Pedobacter sp. W3I1: one gene and its partner. The protein of the gene in region 1 interacts with the protein of each later gene in a pairwise test. Links are inferred from orthologs where the notes say so. Each region holds a gene or a part of one and is shown in the gene's direction. Other genes may lie near its edges.

Evidence for each region.
Region 2: the proteins of QF042_RS11485 (region 1) and QF042_RS20120 interact in binary tests that used the Escherichia coli proteins (3 or more experiments, as listed by UniProt). The link is inferred for Pedobacter sp. W3I1 from one-to-one orthologs.

What each region holds. Positions count from the first base shown.
Region 1 is NZ_JAUSXN010000001.1:2,756,503-2,759,836, reverse strand. Bases 211-3,210 are described here. They hold QF042_RS11485 (Nramp family divalent metal transporter), read left to right. Parts: upstream 211-777; coding sequence 778-2,643; downstream 2,644-3,210. Other genes in these bases: QF042_RS11480 (redoxin domain-containing protein), read right to left, coding at 2,765-3,210; QF042_RS11490 (metal-dependent transcriptional regulator), read left to right, coding at 211-791. In the rest of the region: QF042_RS11495 (Lrp/AsnC family transcriptional regulator), read right to left, coding at 1-1; more of QF042_RS11490, read left to right, coding at 129-210; more of QF042_RS11480, read right to left, coding at 3,211-3,244. UniProt on the Escherichia coli protein: H(+)-stimulated, divalent metal cation uptake system. Involved in manganese and iron uptake. Can also transport cadmium, cobalt, zinc and to a lesser extent nickel and copper. Involved in response to reactive oxygen.
Region 2 is NZ_JAUSXN010000001.1:4,945,124-4,948,457, forward strand. What follows is about bases 182-3,181. They hold QF042_RS20120 (nucleotide exchange factor GrpE), read left to right. Parts: upstream 182-1,390; coding sequence 1,391-1,972; downstream 1,973-3,181. Other genes in these bases: QF042_RS20105 (acyl-CoA reductase), read left to right, coding at 182-306; QF042_RS20110 (hypothetical protein), read left to right, coding at 374-577; QF042_RS20115 (cell division ATP-binding protein FtsE), read left to right, coding at 579-1,262; dnaJ (molecular chaperone DnaJ), read left to right, coding at 2,062-3,181. Also shown: more of QF042_RS20105, read left to right, coding at 1-181; more of dnaJ, read left to right, coding at 3,182-3,225; QF042_RS20130 (DUF3829 domain-containing protein), read right to left, coding at 3,284-3,334. UniProt on the Escherichia coli protein: Participates actively in the response to hyperosmotic and heat shock by preventing the aggregation of stress-denatured proteins, in association with DnaK and GrpE. It is the nucleotide exchange factor for DnaK and may function as a thermosensor.

The sequences.
Region 1 (3,334 bases):
TATGGTGTTAAAGGTATTTCAGAATACAAACATAACCAAATTATATTCTAAATTTTAACATAATTTATCATATAAATTTTAAAAAATAATTTTTAGATTTACCTAAAAATAAAATTAGATAAACATAAATGCAAAGTTACACGGAAGAGAACTATCTAAAGACTATTTATCATTTAGCAGAGAAAACAACCAACGTTCAAACCAATGCTATTGCAGAGCAAATGCAAACCAAACCAGCATCGGTTACCGACATGATCAAGAAACTAGCCGACAAGGGCTTGGTTGATTATATTAAATATCAAGGGGTTACCTTAACCGAAATTGGCAAAAATACGGCAATAGAAATTGTCCGTAAGCATAGATTATGGGAAGTTTTTTTGGTAGACAAATTAAACTTTAAATGGGACGAGGTACATGATGTAGCAGAAGAGTTAGAGCATATTAAATCAATTGAGCTGATTGAAAGACTGGATGAGTTTTTAGGCTTTCCGAAAGCAGATCCTCATGGCGACCCCATTCCCGATAAAAACGGAAGATTTGCCAAAACCCAGTTTATAAAATTAATCGAACTAAAAATAGGCGATCGCGGTACCATTACCGGCGTTACCCAGCACAGTTCGGCATTTTTAAAGCATTTAGAAAAGTTAGGCCTCACTTTGGGCAAACAAATCGAGATCAGTGATGTTACCGATTTTGATGGTTCAGTAGAAATCATGTTATCCGATAAACAAGTTAATATTAGTAGAGAAGTTGCAAAACATATTTTAATCAGCAGTAATGGCAAAAACTGAGTCCTTAAGTGAAGTACATCAAAGCGTAAATACAGATAAGCGGAAAGGCTGGAAGAGAATTCTGGCCTTTATTGGCCCGGCTTATTTAATTAGTGTGGGTTACATGGATCCAGGTAACTGGGCAACCGATTTAGCGGGTGGTAGTAAATTCGGTTACCAATTGATCTGGGTTTTACTGATGTCGAACCTCATTGCGCTACTCTTACAATCCTTAAGTGCCCGTTTGGGGATAGTAAGAGGGCTGGATTTAGCACAGGCCTCAAAACAGGCTTATCCGCGTTGGGCAAACATTCCATTATTTGCTTTAGCACAAACCGCAATTATTGCCTGCGATCTCGCCGAAATTATTGGGATGGCCATTGGTTTACAACTGCTTTTTGGTTTACCGCTAATCTGGGGTATCTCCATTACCATTTTTGATACTATTTTACTTCTATTCCTCTTAAATAAAGGCATGAGGGCCATGGAAGGTTTTATCGTTTCGATGGTTTTTATTGTCGGGATTTCCTTTCTGGTCGAAATGTTTATCGTAGAACCATCATTAAAAGAAGTAGCCAGGGGATTTGAGCCTTCGATACTAAATGGTGATGCACTTTATATTGCCATCGGGATTATTGGCGCAACGGTAATGCCGCATAATCTGTATTTACATTCATCTTTAGTACAAACCAGGAAAATCGAACGTAGCAACAAAGGAATTAAGGAGGCCTTAAAATTTAACCTCATTGATACAACAGTTGCATTAAACCTTGCTTTTTTTGTTAACGCCGCCATATTAATTCTTGCCGCCGCTGCCTTTTATAAAAACGGGTTACATGAAGTAGCCGAAATTCAGGATGCACATAAACTACTTTCTAATATCTTTGGCAATGTAGCCCCAACCCTATTTGCTATAGCGCTAATCGCTGCCGGACAAAGCTCTACCGTTACCGGAACATTAGCAGGGCAGATTATTATGGAAGGCCATATTAATTTAAGGATCCAACCCTGGTTAAGGCGTTTGATTACCCGCCTTCTGGCTATTATTCCTGCATTTTTTACCATCCTACATTACGGCGATGATGCTCTTGGTGGATTATTGGTATTAAGTCAGGTGGTATTAAGCTTGCAATTGGGTTTTGCCATTATTCCATTAATTCATTTTACATCAGATAAAAAACTGATGAAAGATTTCGCAATTAAACCATGGGTTAAGGTATTGGCCTGGGCAAGTGCCGTGGCCATTATCGCGCTGAATGTAAAGCTGGTAATAGAAGAAATAAGTGGTTGGGCGAAAGAGGCCAACAACTGGTGGATTTACGTTATCGTGGTGCCTGCCCTAATTCTGATTGTTTTATTGCTGCTTTATGTTTTCTTTCATCCATTATTAGAGAAAAAGAGAAACGACGCAAGACAGATGGTGCCTCATGGAAATGCTTTGGATATCGGCAAAATAGACAAGATCAATTACAAACGGATTGGTATCGCGGTTGATTTTTCTAAAAACGACAGGAACACCATTCGCCATGCCCTGATTCAAGGCGGCAAGGATGCACACTATTATCTGATTCACGTGGTGGAAACTGCTGCCGCACGTTATCATGGCAACGACGTAATGGACCATGAAACACAGAGCGATGCCGCTAACCTGGAGAAATACAAAATCAACCTCGAAGACCTTGGTTATGATTCTACCCCATTTATTGGATTTGGGAGCACAGGTAAAGCCATAGCCGATATTAGCAACAAAAATGAAATGGAATTATTGGTAATGGGTGCACATGGTCATAAAGGCTTAAAAGACCTTATATTCGGCACCACAGTTGATTCAGTAAGGCATAAGGTTAAAATCCCGGTATTAATTATCAGGTAAGATTATTTCACTATTTCCTTTAGTTTATAACTTGAGAGGAGCTAGTATTTAACCACAGATAAAAAGGATGGACTCAGATATGGAAATCTGTGTTGATCTGTACTAAATAAACAATAATAGATTATTTATTGATTACAGTCATTAGTTTTTTTACACCACCATCTCCCGATTGGTACATGAGCAATTTACCAGTTGAAGAATATAAGTACATGGATGGGTATTGCTTTGGCAAAAAGGTTGGAATAAACATACGTTTTTTATCCTGCAATACCATTACATTGGGCTTGGCATTTAAACCTTTGGCATACGAATTGAAAAACTGTGGAATGATATAAGCCTCATCCATAGTGATCATGTAAATATTAACGTCCTTAAACTTGGCGTAATTCGTATTCAGCATTTTGCTTTCTCGCTGGCAGTGCTCACAGGTACAATCAAATAATATAAAGAGGTTCTTTTTTCCTTGTTTAATATCGTTGTTTGAAAATGGTTTTCCATCCAGTTTGTAAAAGGTGAACTGTGGCAATAACGTAGGTTGCTGTGCTTTTACCTGAAAAGTTACGGCTAACAATAAGATTAAAAGTAGGTTCCTGAATTTCATTTTTAATATTTAAAGCTCAAACTTAAACGAATAATTACGAACATAATAATATATCCTTAGCTTTTACAAACAGATGAACATTTTTATTGA
Region 2 (3,334 bases), 2.2 Mb from region 1 along the record:
AACAATTACGACTATAATAAATCTATCTATCTCGTTAATGCGGCTAAACACTTTGATAATGGCTTTTTGCTATTGAAAGAAGATGAGAGCCTTACGTCGCCTCTGGCCGTTCTCTTTTATGAGGAATATGAGAACCTCCAAGAAGTAGAAGATAAATTAAAGGATAAATCAGAAAATATTCAATGTGTGATTACCAAATCACCTTTAAATTTAAACACTTTCAGCTTTGGCCAAAGCCAGCACCCAAAACTTTGGGATTATGCCGATAATGTAAATACTGTTGAGTTCTTAAACAACCTAAATTGAATTTCTCAAACTAGTGTTTCAGCTTTCTCCTTTGGTCTTTCAGCTTAAATAGCTATTTTTGGACACAATGTATATCGTTAAAGTTAAAGGCATAGCCAAAATTCCGGATTACGTACAGTTAAGAGATGACAAGTTTACACTTTTAGCTTACTTTAGGGTTGACAGACCTGATAAATCGCTGGAAAAACTCGGACTTGGCGACAAGCAAGAATACATTATGGAAATGGTTAAAGGTTTGCCTTTCGGGCAGATTGCAAAATTAGAAATATAATATGGCAGGCAACTCAGTAATTCATTTAAGCAATGTTGATGTTTTTCAACAGAAACATTTAGTCCTCTCAAACGTAAATTTACACATCGAAAAAGACGAATTTGTATTCCTGATCGGTCAAACAGGTTCGGGTAAGAGCAGCTTGCTTAAAATATTATATGGCGATTTACATATTGGCAATGGTGAAGGCAATATTGCCGGTTTCGACCTTAAAAACCTAAAAGAAAGCCAGGTGCCCTTTTTACGCCGTAAATTGGGTGTGGTTTTTCAGGATTTTCAATTGCTTACTGATAGGACCATCGAAAAAAACCTTGAGTTTGTGCTTAAGGCAACAGGCTGGAAAGATGAAAAACTAATTAACGAGCGCATTAAAGATGTTTTAGACAAAGTTGGTTTACGTTCTAAAATCAAAAAAATGCCACACGAAATTTCTGGTGGTGAACAGCAACGTATTGTTATTGCAAGAGCTTTATTAAATGATCCGGAAATAATTTTAGCTGATGAGCCTACCGGGAATTTAGACCCAGAAACATCAGAAGAAATTGTAACCCTGCTAAAACAAATCAGCCAGGCCGGAACTGCAGTATTAATGGCAACACACGATTACCACATCATCCGCACTTTCCCTTCGCGCATCATTAAATGTGAGAATGGAGTTGTGCACGAAGATGCGCAAATCGTATAAAAAATTCTGACATCCGTCAGCTAATCAGCCAATCTGTTCAGATAAATACAAATAAATCTGACAGCTTGGCTGATTTCCGTTTATGGCAAAATAGTTGAGATTAACACAAAAAAATTCAGCCTAGTATTATGTTTAATAAGAAGAAAAATAACGATAAAGAAGAAAATATAATGAATCCTGAAAATACATCAGAAAATACTGCTGAGAATGTAGAGAATACTGATGCTCCTATCGCTGAAACTGAGCAGGCACCCGAATTATCTGCAGAAGAAAAATTGCAAGCGGAAGTTCAACAGCTTAACGACAAATATTTACGTTTATATGCTGAGTTCGATAATTATAAACGTCGTACGCAAAAAGAACGTGTAGAATTATTGCAAACTGCTGGTAAAGATGTAATTGTTTCACTTTTACCTGTTTTAGATGATTTTGACCGTGCATTAAAAGCAATGGAAACTGCTACTGAGGTAGCTCCGGTTAAAGAAGGTATATTGTTGGTAAGCACAAAACTGAAAAATACCTTAGCACAAAAAGGTTTGAAAGATGTAGAAAGCATTAGCCAACCTTTCAATACCGATTTCCACGAAGCCATTACTAATATCCCTGCTCCTAGCGATGACCTTAAAGGGAAAGTGATTGATGAGGTTGAAAAAGGTTATACCTTAAATGATAATGTTATCCGCTTTGCTAAAGTTGTAGTTGGAGCGTAAGAAATAATTATTGAATGATTGAATTTTGAATGATTGAATTAACATTCTCTCATTCCATCACTTAATCATTCAATCATTTTATAAAGAAGATGAGTAAAAGAGATTATTACGATGTATTAGGCGTAACTAGGGGCGCAGCCGCTGATGAGATAAAGAAAGCTTATCGCAAGATGGCTATTAAATATCACCCAGATAAAAACCCAGGAGATAAAGCTGCTGAAGATAAATTTAAGGAAGCTGCAGAAGCTTACGAAATTTTAAGCAGTCCCGATAAAAAACAACGTTATGATCAATACGGTCATGCTGGTGTTGGTGGCGCAAGTGGCGGTGGTTACGGCGGTGGCGGCATGAACATGGACGATATTTTTAGCAATTTCGGCGATGTATTTGGCGGCCATAATCCTTTCGAAAGCTTTTTTGGCGGCGGCGGTGGCGGTCAGCAACGTGGCGGTCGTCGTGTTGCCAAAGGTTCCAACCTGCGCATAAAAGTTAAATTAACGCTTGAAGAAATTGCACATGGTGCAGAAAAGAAAATCAAGGTTAATAAACTGATCGTTTGTAAAACTTGCGACGGCTCTGGCGCAAAAGATAAATCATCGGTTAGTACCTGTGGTACCTGCGGTGGCAGCGGCCAGGTGCGTAGAGTAACCAATACCATTTTAGGCCAGATGCAAACTGCATCTACCTGTCCTACCTGTAACGGTAGCGGTCAGCAAATTACCTCAAAATGTACAGTTTGTCATGGAGACGGTGTTGTACGTGGCGAAGAAACCATTACCATTAATATTCCTGCCGGTGTAAGTGAAGGTATGCAATTAAGCATGAGTGGAAAAGGAAATGCAGCACCTAATGGTGGCATCCCTGGTGATTTAATTATCTTAATTGAAGAAACACCGCACGAAACGCTTAAACGCGAAGGCAATAATATTGTGTACGATTTACATTTAAGTTTTGTTGATGCTGCTTTAGGTATGAGTATCGAGGTACCAACCATTGATGGTAAAGCAAAAATAAAAATCGAACCAGGTACCCAAAGCGGAAAATTATTGCGCTTAAAAGGTAAAGGTTTGCCAGAAGTGAATTCTTACCACAGAGGCGATGAGATTATCCACATCAACATCTGGACACCAAAAGCTTTAAGTAGCGACGAACGTGATGCTTTAGAGAAATTACGTGAATCGCCGAACTTTAAGCCTCAACCAGGTAAAAATGATAAGAGTTTCTTCGAAAGAATGAAAGAATACTTCGAGTAATGAATTAAATATAAAATTGAAAAACCGATGTCGCAAGCATCGGTTTTTTTTGTTTCAACTAGTCAACAAAATTGTTGTAGGCCGATCTCATATTATCCTGATCCCTAAC